DNA from 3 places in the Planococcus sp. TJ-302 genome. Region 2 is predicted to be linked to each of the others. Evidence: riboswitches for the same ligand, from Rfam matches in the RefSeq annotation. Region 2 holds a riboswitch; each other region holds the start of a gene.

Region 1 (4,187 bases), on a different contig from region 2:
CAGCGCCATTCGACTTGCGCGTTGCACCGGCAGTAGCAGCCGCAGTGGCGCAAGCTGCGATTGATACGGGTGTGGCTAAGCGGCCGATTGGTACAAATGCCTCTGCTGCACAGGAAGCTCTTTCAGGAAAAACGATATATTAAAAGAAAGCCGCCCATTCAGCAAGTTGAATGGGCGGTTTTGTTCTGGAATTTATTTCACCAGTTCGGGAGTTTGTATTGCGCGGCGGACTTTTTGCAGCGCTTGTTCAAGGTCTTCCAGCAAATCGTCGCGGTTTTCGAGGCCGACAGATAAACGCAGAACACCGTCTGTGATGCCGCGCTTCTCGCGGTATTCTTTCGGCATAGATGCATGGGACATTGTCGCCGGGTAAGAAAGAATCGTTTCGACTGCTCCCAAACTTACCGCAAATACCGGAATTTTGAGGCTCTCCACAAAAATCCGGGCAGCATCTTTGTCTCTCAGGCGCAGCGATACAACAGCTCCCGCGTCGCGTGCTTGGCGCTCATGGATCGGATTGCCCGGATGGAATGTGAAGCCCGGATAATAGACTTCTTCCACGGCGGGATGGCTATGCAAATATTGCGCAATGACACGGGCAGAAGCGGATGATTGCTTCAACCGTGCGCCCAGAGTTTTGATGCCTTGGATCAAGGTATAGGAATCATGCGCCCCCAAGACCGAACCGAACGTATTTTGAATAAAGCCGAGACGATCCGCCAATTCCGGATCTTTGACGACTGCGAGCCCCGCGATGATATCGCTGTGGCCGGATAGGAATTTCGTCGCGCTGTGCAAGACGACATCTGCGCCCAAAGCAAGCGGGTTCTGGTACAAAGGCGTCATGAATGTATTGTCGACAAATGTTAAACAGCCATTGGCTTTTGCGAGCTTGGCGGCTATTTCGATGTCGGTGATATTCATGACCGGATTGGATGGTGTTTCTATATAAACGACTTTCGTATTGGACTGGATAGCTGCGGCCATTTCGCTGAGGTCGGTCATGTCGACAAAACTAAAGGAAATTCCGAATTTGGTAAGCACTTCCGTGACAAAGCGGTAAGTGCCCCCGTAGACATCTTCCGATACAAGGACGTGGTCGCCAGCCGACAGCAGCATGAACGCGGAAGAAATGGCAGCCATGCCGGAAGCGAAAGCGAATCCGCGTGTGCCGCCTTCGAGTTTGGCAATGGTTTCTTCCAGCTTTAAACGTGTGGGATTGCCGGAGCGGCTGTAATCGAACGGTCCGAATTCGTCAAAGCTGGCCTGATGGTATGTGGAAGACAAGTGAATCGGGACATTGACCGCCCCGGTTTCTTTGTCGACTCCGGCTGCGTGGATGAATTGGGTTTCCAAATGTGTCATAGGCGAAGGACCTCCTTGTCCAGTTTTGCGAATGCTTGGGTAAGATCGGCTGTCAGGTCTTCAATGTCTTCGATGCCGACGGAAAAGCGGAGCAGGCAATCGCAAATTCCGCGGCGCGTCCGCTCTTCATAAGGGATATCGGCGTGCGTCTGGGTGGCGGGATAGGTGATGAAACTTTCCACGCCGCCGAGGCTTTCAGCGAACGTGATCAGTTCCAAATTTTCCAGAAACGGACCGACCAATGATGCGTCTTGCAAGCGGAATGACAACATGCCTCCTTTTCCGGGATAAAGGACATCTGTGACCGCAGGGTGATGTGTCAGAAACTCAGCAGCTTCGCACGCATTTTTTTCGTGCTGTTTCATGCGAAGCGGCAGCGTCTTCAAGCCGCGGATCAACAACCAGGAATCGAACGGCGATAACACTGCGCCAGCTGAATTGTGAAGCACGCCCAGTTTCTCGCAAAGCGCCTGGCCTTTGGCAGCAACCAAGCCGCCGAGCACGTCATTATGGCCGCCGATATACTTTGTCGCGCTGTGCACGACGATGTCTGCGCCTAATGTTATAGGCTGTTGAAGATAAGGCGTTAAAAAGGTGTTGTCGGCAATGAGCAGCAAACCATGTTTTTTCGCCAGTTTTCCGTAGGCGCCCAGGTCGATTTCCTGCATCAATGGATTGGTTGGCGTCTCGATGAATAACGCTTTCGTTTTATCTGTGATCAAGCTTTCAGTGTGGCTGACATCATTGAAATCTGCGTAAACGGTGCGGATATTGTAAATCTCCGAATAATGCTGGAGCAGCCGGTAAGTGCCTCCGTAAATATCTTCCGGTACCAATACCTCGTCATCAGGCCTGAACAGCGACAGCACCAGTTGAATTGCCGCCATTCCGGAACTACAGGCAAATCCAGCATCCGCGCCTTCAAGAGCGGCGATGCCTTCTTCCAGTACGGAGCGAGTCGGGTTTTTGGTGCGCGTGTAATCATAGCCTGTCGACCTGCCAAGCCCCTCATGTTCATAAGCGGTCGACAAATAGATTGGGGTGCTGACCGCCCCTGTCGTTTTATCGGTTTTATTGCCTAATTGCACTAGTTGCGTTTCAATGCCGAATTTTGCCATGGGAATCATCCTTTCAAAATAAAAACAGGGGCTCGCTTCTTGAAAAAGAAGAAAGCCCCTGTTTTGGGAACCTAATCTTCTCATCTTCTAAGCCGAGGCTTATTGGAATTAGCACCGTAGCCATAAGGGCTGGTTGCTGAGACTTCACAGGGCCAAATCCCTCCGTCTCTCTAGATAAGAAATAAAATATGAAGTTTTAATGTGCGTGCAGGGTAAAGGTCCACCGATCAAACAGCGCCTTTAGATAAAGTTTACTTTAATACAGCAGGGCGAATTTTACAAGGGAAAGTTTAAATTTTTAAAAAATTATTTGTAGATCAGAAAGTTGAGATGGCTCTGTTTCTTTCCGGTTAATTTGAATTACGAAAAAGTTGAACGAACTGTCGTTTCATCTTGAATGGACATCGGAAAAGTCTATCTTGACTAGGTAAGAAGGGATGCGTTCAAGAAAACCAAGCGCCTTGAAAACATTATCGGGAACAGCAATTGACTGGTTTTTCTGGGTGCTGAGCAGGAACCGTGTAGAAAAAAGAAAATACCGCTACACTTGTAAAAGTGAGGAGTGATGAATGATGACTAGTAAAAAATTCGAAAACATACCATTGGCTGTACTGGACTTGGCGCCGGTCAACGCAGACAGCGATGCGGCTCAATCATTCAAGAACAGCGTCGAATTGGCGCAGCATGTAGAGAAATTAGGTTTTAACCGGCTTTGGCTTGCTGAGCACCATAATATGCCGGGCATCGGCAGTTCTGCGACATCAGTTTTAATCGGCCACATTGCCGGGCAAACAAAGCGGATCCGTGTAGGTTCAGGAGGCGTCATGCTGCCGAACCATGCGCCGCTCGTTATCGCAGAGCAATTCGGTACGCTTGAATCGCTGTACCCCGGCCGCATTGACCTTGGTTTAGGGCGCGCGCCCGGGAGCGACCAGGCGACAGCTTATGCGCTGCGCCGAACGTTGCACAGCAGCGGGGATGAGTTTCCACAGCAAGTAGAAGAACTGCAAAACTATTTTTCCGAAAATCCAAAAGGCAGCGTCCGCGCTTTTCCTGGAACCGGTCTGGATGTGCCGCTTTGGCTGCTTGGTTCAAGCGGCTTCAGTGCTAGGCTTGCGGCGATTAAAGGCTTGCCATTTTCATTTGCCAGCCATTTTGCGCCGGACTACACGATGCAGGCTTTGCAGCTCTACCACCAGAACTTTAAACCTTCCGCCGCATTGAAAGAGCCGTATGCCATGGTCGGCGTCAATGTCATTGCAGCGGATACACAGGAGAGGGCGGAATGGCTTGCAACATCCGGCCAGCAGCAGATGTTTGCGCTGATGCGAGGTATGCCGACCCATTTCCAGCCGCCGATCGATGATCTCGAAAAGGTTTGGTCGGACCGTGAAATTGCCATTTTCAAAGAAAAACTGGCTTCAGAATCGATGATTGTCGGCACACCGGATGTGGTCCGCGAAAAGCTGCGGAACTTTATCAATAAAACCCGGGCGAACGAAGTCATTGTCAATTCCCAGATTTTTCATCTTGAAGACCGCCTGCGTTCTTACAGCCTTCTTGGCGATATGATGGAATAAATACCATGTCTCTGCTAAAGCAATTGCTTTGGCGGGGATTTTTTTGTGCAATAAAAAGCACCGCCAGGATTTGGCGGTGCAAGGAGTGGAAGCTATTGGAGCCGTTTAGCTTGCTGCGCTTCAA
Region 2 (4,187 bases):
AACAACTTAAAACTATTTGTAAAAATTATTGAAATATTACGCTATTAGTTTTTTGAACTAGCAAAGAATAGGGAGGTAAAAAAATGGCAGATTTACGAGTGCCCGAAAAGCGCTTTCGGCCAGAATTGGAAGGAATACGCGCGGTGGCAGCTCTTTTGGTGGCCATCTATCACATTTGGATCGGGTCGGTGTCCGGTGGGGTCGATGTCTTTTTTATCGTCTCAGGGTATTTGATCACAACATCTCTTTTGTCGCGGATGGTGCGGGAGGGCCGTATCAATTACGCGGAAAACTTGCTCGGGCTGGCAAAGCGGTTGTTTCCGCTGGCGTTTACAGTAATAGCAGTGAGCGCAGCGGCGTCGATTTTTCTCTTGCCGATGAGCACGTGGAAGCAGACAATCGCGGAATTGTTTGCCTCAATTTTTTATTTCCAGAATTGGCAGCTCGCGAATAGCGCGGTTGATTATTTGGGGCAGAACAACCAAGCGAGCCCGTACCAGCATTTCTGGGCGTTGTCGATTCAAGGCCAGTTTTACGTGACGTGGCCAATCGTCATCACGCTCGTGTACCTTCTCGCGACGAAAATTTTGAAGACACCGGTGCGCAAAACGTTGCTTGGGGTGCTGGCGGCTATTTTCTTCGCTTCGCTCAGCTACTCGGTTTACATCACCGCTGTCAATCAGCCGTGGGCGTATTTCGATACATTTGCACGCGCCTGGGAATTCAGCCTCGGCGGGATGCTTGCGCTGCTGCTGCCGTATTTGAAGTTTCCGGATCGTGCGCACCTCATCATGGGATGGTTGGGCCTTACGATTATCGCGTTTACGGGGATGCTGCTTCCGGTGTCGACTGTGTTCCCGGGCTTTGCAGCGCTGCTGCCGACAGGTGGGGTGATCTTGGTCATCATAGCGAGTGAAAACGGCAATCTCTTCGGTGTGCAGAAATTGCTCGGTTCGAAGCCGTTTCAATACTTCGGCAGCATTTCCTACGGCTTTTACCTCTGGCATTGGCCATTGCTTGTTTTCTATTATGCCTTTTTCAACACCGAGACGGTTTCGCTGTTTGGCGGGCTCAGCATTTTGGCAGTGACGTTCGTGCTGTCGATCGTTACGATTTGGCTCGTCGAAGCACCTGTGCGGCAGATGCCGGTCAAGCAATCGAAAAAACGTTTGACGAAAGTACTCGTCACACTGATGATGCCGGCCATTCTGGTTGGCGTGTCGTGGAGCGTCTTTGTCCAGGCAAGCAGCAGCGTCGCCGTTCCTGTCGTAACCGAAGACAATCCAGGCGCCCGTGCTGTTTCGGAAAACATCCAGCCGGCGATTGAAGCCGAGCTCAAGCCGGATTTTCTGACTGCGAAAGAAGTGCTGCCGGCCTTTTATAATGACCAGGACTGTACTTCCTCCGGCAGCAAGAACGCTAAATTGAAGGAATGCTCGTACGGTGTGACGGAAAATCCGGAGCATGTGCTTGCATTGGTCGGCGGTTCACATTCAGGGCACTGGTTCCCGGCGCTTGAAGAAATCGCGGAAGAACTGAATATGCGTATCGATGTCTACAACAAGGATGCATGCCGCTTCACGAACGGCGATTTCGATGGGTTATTAACGGAAGCATGCATGACATGGAATGATCAACTCCATCAGCGGCTCATGGAAGATCCGCCTGATTTGATTTTCACAACGGCGAACGTAAGTTCCAAAGCAACCGTGCCGCAGGTTTATATCGACAAATGGAAGCAATTTGAAGGTGTAACTGATATTTTTGCGGTGCGCGACAATCCACGGATGAAAGTCGACCCGACGCTTTGCCTTGATGCCTCGACTGTAGAAGACTGCTCCGTGCCGCGCAGCGAAGCGCTGGCCGCTGTAGCACCGTGGGAAAACACGGAAGGCATTCCGGGCAACGTGACATTTGTGGACATGTCGGAATATTTCTGTATTGATGATCTGTGTTCGCCGGTAGTTGGCAACGTGCTCGTCTACCGAGATAAGCATCATTTGACGACACTCTACTCCAAAACTATGGGTCCGGCACTAAAAGAGCATCTTGAGCCGGTGCTCAAGAAGTAACTGAAACGATAAACGCACCGCCAGCAAGCTAATTGCCGGCGGTGCGTTTTTTATTCTTCCATTTGTGTGGAGGGTCCTTGTTTAACGCTAATAAACAGAAAGTTCTCTGTTTTTAGACGAATTTTCTTGACCAGCGTCCCGTATGCAGGTAAGATTTTAAGAATACAAAAACTGCATAGTGAATTCTTATCGAGAGAAGTTGAGGGACTGGCCCTGTGACGCTTCAGCAACCAGCCATTCGTGGTCAGGTGCTAAATCCAGCAGGCATGCAATGGCCTGGGAGATGAAAAGGAACGAGTTTAACGACCGTAAAGCCTTCTTTTTCATGGAGGGCTTTTTTCTATATACAGGAGGGTGAGCGGCATGAAGTTATTGGATGCATTGAAAACGCGCGTGTTGACAGGGGACGGTGCGATGGGGACGCTGCTGTATTCGTACGGCATCGAGTATTGCAACGAGGAGCTGAACCTGCAGCGGCCGGAAATCGTCAGCAAGATCCACCAGGATTACATCAAAGCGGGAGCCGATATCATCCAGACAAATACGTACGGTGCGAATGCCCATAAGCTCGCGCGCTACGGCCTTGAAGAGCAAGTGAAAGACATCAACCTCGCTGCGATCGATATTGCGAAGCGCGCCGCGTCGCCTGGCGGGCAATACGTCTTCGGTACAATTGGCGGCATTCGAGGCATGCGGAAAAGTGATGCCACGATGCAGGAAATCATTGCGATGGTCGACCAGCAGGCGCAGCATTTATTGTCAGGCGATCCGGACGGCTTGCTGCTCGAGACGTATTACGATTTTGAAGAGCTTGCTGCGACGGTCACGCATTTGAAAAAGATGACGGATACCCCGCTGATTGCGCAAGTGTCGATGCACGAGCCGGGCATCCTGCAAAACGGCATGTCGCTGAACGAAGCACTGCACCAGCTTGAAGCGCTCGGAGCGGAAATCGTCGGCGTCAATTGCCGCCTCGGCCCGCACCATACGATCCAAGCATTCGAAGAAGTGTCGCTGCCGGAAAAAGCCTTCCTGTCGGCCTATCCGAACGCCAGCTTGCTCGACGTGGAAGACGGCCGCATTGTCTATGAATCGGAAGCCGATTATTTTGGCCGGGCTGCATTGTTGTTGAGAGAAGAAGGGGTGCGCCTCATCGGAGGCTGTTGCGGCACGACGCCGAAGCATATCGAAGAAGTGAAAAAGCGCATGCGCAATTTAGTGCCGGTGACAGAAAAGCAAGTGGTGGCGAGAAAGCCGATCGTCATCCGCGAAGCGGAAGCGCTCGACGCCAAGCCGCTGCACGAAAAAGCGAAGACGGAGCGCACGATCATTGTCGAACTCGATACGCCGCGCCATTTGGACGTCTCGAAATTTATCGAAGGCTCGAAGGCGCTGAATGCGGCGGGAGTCGATGCAGTGACGATGGCCGATAATTCGCTTGCTTCGCCGCGCATTTCCAATATGGCAATGGGCTCGATTTTGAAGCAGCAGGAAAACATCCGGCCGCTTGCGCACATCACGTGCCGCGACCGCAATTTGATCGGCCTGCAATCGCATTTGATGGGGCTTGACGCACTTGGCATGCATGATATCCTGGCAGTCACGGGAGATCCGACGAAAGTCGGTGATTTCCCGGGAGCGACAAGTGTCTATGACGTTTCCAGCCTGGAATTGATTCAGCTGATCAAAAAGCTCAACGAAGGCATTTCGTTTTCCGGCAAGCCGCTGCGCAAAAAAGCGAACTTCTCAGTGGCGGCGGCATTCAATCCCAATGTCCGCGTCGTCAGCCGGGCGGTCAAGCGGCTGGAACAGAAAATCGACAGCGGCGCAGATTATTTCATTTCCCAACCGGTGTTCACAAAAGAGAAAATCATTGAAATATACGAAGAAACAAAGCATTTGAGCACGCCGATTTTCCTTGGCATCATGCCGCTGACAAGCATCCGCAGTTCGGAATTCCTGCACAACGAAGTGCCAGGCATCAAGTTATCGGAAAATGCGCTTGAGCGGATGCGCGCATGCGGCGACGACAAGGAACGGGCGACGGCTGAAGGCATTGCGATAGCGAAGGAATTGATCGATACTGCGGCTGGCCTATTCAATGGCATTTACTTG
Region 3 (4,187 bases), on a different contig from region 2:
GTTCATTTCAAAACATCCTTCCTATGTCCAGGTTCGTTTATCATCTCTACTTATTTCGGCTTGCTTTACTTAAAAACTGCTTTGTTCTTTCCGCTTTCGGCTGAGTGAAAAGCTGTTCTGCTGTTCCTTCTTCGACAATCACGCCGTCTTCCATGAAAATGACGCGGTCCGAGATTTCACGGGCGAACTGGAGCTCATGGGTCACGATAAACATCGTCTTCCCAGTAGCTGCTACGCTTCTAATCGTGGCCAAAACTTCATCAACCAGCTCTGGGTCAAGTGAAGACGTCGGTTCATCGAACAATAAAACTTCCGGATTCAGCGCAAGCGCACGGGCAATGCCGACCCGCTGCTGCTGGCCGCCGGATAATTGTGCCGGGTAATAGCTGAGCCGATTCGTCAATCCCACACGTTCCAAGATGTCCAGACTCTTCTTTTTTGCTTCGTCTTTCTTCAATTGCTTGACGCTCGTCAAGCCGATCATCACATTATCCAGCACGGTCAAATTTTTAAATAAATTATATTGTTGAAAGACCATACCGGTCGACGTCCTTAACGCGAAAATATCTGCCTTGCTTGCAGATTCAACGTCCACTCTTTTGCCGCCGATTTCCACGATTCCGCTCGTCGGCTGTTCCAGGAAATTGATGCAGCGCAGCAGCGTCGATTTTCCTGATCCGCTTGGACCCAAAATCGATACAATCTCACCTTTAGAGACCTTTAGGTTGATTCCTTTCAGGACGTGTTGGCTGTCATAGTATTTGTGGATGTTTTCTAACTTGATCATGCCGCAATCCCTCTTTCATATCTGCGCGCCCGCTTCTCTATTTTCACTAGCACCCGCTCCACGATAATGCAAAGAATCCAATAGACAATGGATACCGCAATATATACTTCAAAAAATGCCAAGCCGCGCGAACCAAGAATTTTGGCTTGCCCCATAATGTCCACGACGCCGATGATGAACACAAGAGATGTGTCTTTGATCGTACTGATGAACATATTGCCGAGGTTCGGTATGGCTACGGCCAAAGCCTGCGGAAAGATGATTTTCAGCATCATAGCCGTCGGGCTCATGCCGATCGCTTTCGCGGCTTCAAATTGGCCGCGGTCCACCGATTCAATTGCGGAACGGATCGTTTCGGATAAATACGCGCCGAGGTTGATGGAAAATGCCATTAACGCATATACTTCAGGCGCAATGCTATTGACGTCTGCGGATTGCAGCCAACCGTATTCGATCTGCAGAAAGTAAATGATCTTCGGTATTCCATAAAACACGAGATAGATTTGAACCAGCAAAGGCGTTCCCCTTATAAAAGATACGTATATCGATGAAATTACACTTAATACCGGAACCTTATATATTTTAATCAATGCCGTAAAAACGCCGATAAACAAACTTAATACCAATGAGCCGACCGCTATTCCGATCGTAATGGGCAGCCGTGAAACAATCGCAGGAAAACTATCGATTAAAAAATTCAGATCCAGTAAATTCTCCATTTTCTCTTTCCTTCCAGGAACTTTTATTCAGGAATATATTCTCCGCCAGTCCACTTTTTCGATAGTTCTGCTAAGGTGCCGTCCTGTTTAAGCTGTTCCAGAATCGGATCAACCAATGCTTTCAACTCTTCGCCTTGCTCGCCATTTTTCAAGACAATTCCCATATCATCATTGACCAAGGGCTGGCCCACAATTTCGACGCCTAAATCGTTCTTTTCCAACACCGCATTGATCATAATCGGATCATTAACATAGGCATCCACACGCCCATTTTGGACATCCTGCAAAATTTCTGAAGGGTTGCCGCTTTCGCTGTATTTCAAGTCGATAGGGGTTTTCGCCGTTTCGTTGTATTCCTCCAGCAAAAGCGTATATGAATCGCCCGCTAATGCGCCGACCGCCTTGCCTTCCAGATCTTCGACTGTTTGGATATCTTCTCTTCCTGATTTCACGGCAATGACCGTTTCAGCGGCAAAATAAGACTCGTCGGTGAATAAGTATTTTGCCTGGCGTTCAGGCGTCTTCGCTACTTGGTCCGCTATTGCCTGGATTTTATTGGATTCCAAAGCAAGAAACATGCTGTCCCACGGAACGGCGACAAACTCGAATGCGTAGCCATCCAATTGTTCATCAATCGCTTTTACAACTTCGATGTCGTACCCGGTCAATTCGTTGTTATCATCCGCAAAAGCGAACGGTGGATAATCATTCTGCGTCCCTACCAAAATCACTTGGTCGCCCGTTGCGCTTGTCGCTTCCTTTGACGAACAGCCGCCGAGTGCGCTGCCTACTAATAAAAAAAGCGATACGAATAAATAATGTTTTCTTTTCATGTTCAAGCCCCTTTTCTTTGTCTAAGTGGTGTTATCTTTGCGAAGCACGCGGGAAATCTCCCTGTTTTTTGATGCAAAAAAGCCTCTTTCAATAGGAAAGAGGCTCGACCAATTTCTTATCTCTCAGAATGAAAACCATTCTGCAGGAATTAGCACCTCTCATAAAAATGATGGTTGCTGGACTTCACAGGGCCTGTCCCTCAGTCTCTCTTGATAAGTTATTTAATTTTTTTACATATTAACGATAGTATTTGACATTGACTCTCCTGTCAAACCTATTTTTCTTTTATTTTGAATTTACACAAATCATTTTTGTGGAAATCCGAAATTTATGATTGCTGGGCGTACAATGGCTGATTGACAATGATTCAAATCTTCACTACTATTCTAATAATAATTCATATCCATTTATTTTACAGGCCAGCCTGCCTTCTTTAAAACGTTTCAAATTCAGCAAGTATGGGAGTGATATAAAAATGACAAACGAATCTCTTTACGATGTCGCCATCATCGGCGCCGGAACCATGGGCATGGCGGCCGGCGCCTTTTTAGCACAGCAAGGCGCAAAAACGCTATTGATCGATGCCTTCGACCCGCCTCACCTTAATGGCAGCCACCACGGGGATACCCGCTTGATCCGGCATGCTTATGGCGAAGGCCGACAATACGTTGCGTTAGTGCTGCGTGCCCAGCAGCTATGGGAGGAATTAGAGCGGCAGACCGGCACCAAGATTTTTGAAAAAACCGGAGTGATTGGCCTTGGCCCGAAGGAATCCCCTTTTCTACAGGAAACTATTGCAGCTGCCAGAAAGTATGACCTATCGTTAGAGATTCTCAACAGCACTGAAATTATAGAGCGATGGCCCGGCTTTTCAGTGCCGGACCATTTTATCGGCTGCTTTGAAACGGAATCCGGTGTCATTTACAGCGAGAATGCGATTCGGGCGTATAAAGAAATTGCGCTTGCGAACGAAGCACATTTTATGCCCAATACACCCGTTCAGCACATCGATTTACATGATGCGAAAGGCGTTAAAATTTCAACCGGAAATGCGGAATTCCTTGCCAAGAAAGTGATTGTCACTGCCGGGGCATGGGCTGCGAAACTACTGCCCGATTTAAAGCTGCCCATTCAGCCGACACGCAAAGCCGTCGGTTGGTTCGAAGCCCCTCATTCCCTATACGATGCGGCCCATTTCCCTTCCTTTTACGTAGAAGACCATGATAAAAAGTTTTACGGTTTTCCTAGCCTGAATGGCACTGGGCTTAAAATCGGTAGATCGGATGGAGGACAAGCAATTGATCCGCATCTGCAAAAACAGAATTTCGGATTATACGATGCAGATGAAGGCGATTTGAGGCATTTTCTTGAAAGCTACCTGCCTGAAGCAAACGGGAAACTTGAACAAGGGAAAACCTGTTTGTATACACTATCAAGCGACAATGATTTTATCGTCGACTTTCATCCGGAAAATAACCGCGTAATTTTTGCCTGCGGCTTTTCTGGGCATGGTTTCAAGTTTGGCAGTGTGATGGGGGAAGTGTTAAGCCAAATGGCTTTAGCAGGCCGGAGCGAATTTGATATTTCCATCTTCTCGCTTAAGAGATTTGGTTTGTGAAGCTAAATGAGAGTGTATTTTAAAGCAGCTGACAGGAAAATCCTATTCTCATGCTTACAAATATCTCGTTCCTTTAACTATCAGAAATAAAAAAACCGTAAGCACCTCGTCTCAAAGAGGGCTTACGGCAAAAAAATCCTGGCCAGCATGATGCTCCTGGCCAGGATTTTTTCTAATTAGTTTGTTACATCAAAACGATCGGCATTCATCACTTTGTTCCATGCTTTGA

Evidence for each region. Region 2 has a riboswitch for S-adenosylmethionine ahead of AC4EHB_RS12645 (bifunctional homocysteine S-methyltransferase/methylenetetrahydrofolate reductase). Riboswitches for the same ligand answer to the same signal wherever they lie in the genome.
Region 1: another riboswitch for S-adenosylmethionine. It lies ahead of AC4EHB_RS06335 (methionine biosynthesis PLP-dependent protein); the one in region 2 lies ahead of AC4EHB_RS12645 (bifunctional homocysteine S-methyltransferase/methylenetetrahydrofolate reductase).
Region 3: another riboswitch for S-adenosylmethionine. It lies ahead of AC4EHB_RS10695 (transporter substrate-binding domain-containing protein); the one in region 2 lies ahead of AC4EHB_RS12645 (bifunctional homocysteine S-methyltransferase/methylenetetrahydrofolate reductase).

The regions. Positions count from the first base shown of each region.
Region 1 covers NZ_JBZDOI010000001.1:1,244,688-1,248,874, reverse strand. Annotated here, with positions in the region: gene ystJ (NADP-dependent malic enzyme) at 1-143, shown strand, start outside; gene metC (cystathionine beta-lyase) at 193-1,365, opposite strand; gene AC4EHB_RS06335 (methionine biosynthesis PLP-dependent protein) at 1,362-2,483, opposite strand; SAM riboswitch class I at 2,561-2,664, opposite strand; gene AC4EHB_RS06330 (LLM class flavin-dependent oxidoreductase) at 3,056-4,063, shown strand; gene AC4EHB_RS06325 (hypothetical protein) at 4,156-4,187, opposite strand, start outside.
Region 2 covers NZ_JBZDOI010000002.1:365,549-369,735, reverse strand. Annotated here, with positions in the region: gene AC4EHB_RS12650 (acyltransferase family protein) at 84-2,072, shown strand; SAM riboswitch class I at 2,256-2,362, shown strand; gene AC4EHB_RS12645 (bifunctional homocysteine S-methyltransferase/methylenetetrahydrofolate reductase) at 2,436-4,187, shown strand, end outside.
Region 3 covers NZ_JBZDOI010000001.1:2,206,822-2,211,008, forward strand. Annotated here, with positions in the region: gene mmuM (homocysteine S-methyltransferase) at 1-6, opposite strand, end outside; gene AC4EHB_RS10685 (amino acid ABC transporter ATP-binding protein) at 47-787, opposite strand; gene AC4EHB_RS10690 (amino acid ABC transporter permease) at 784-1,506, opposite strand; gene AC4EHB_RS10695 (transporter substrate-binding domain-containing protein) at 1,530-2,339, opposite strand; SAM riboswitch class I at 2,453-2,559, opposite strand; gene solA (N-methyl-L-tryptophan oxidase) at 2,816-3,958, shown strand; gene katG (catalase/peroxidase HPI) at 4,135-4,187, opposite strand, start outside.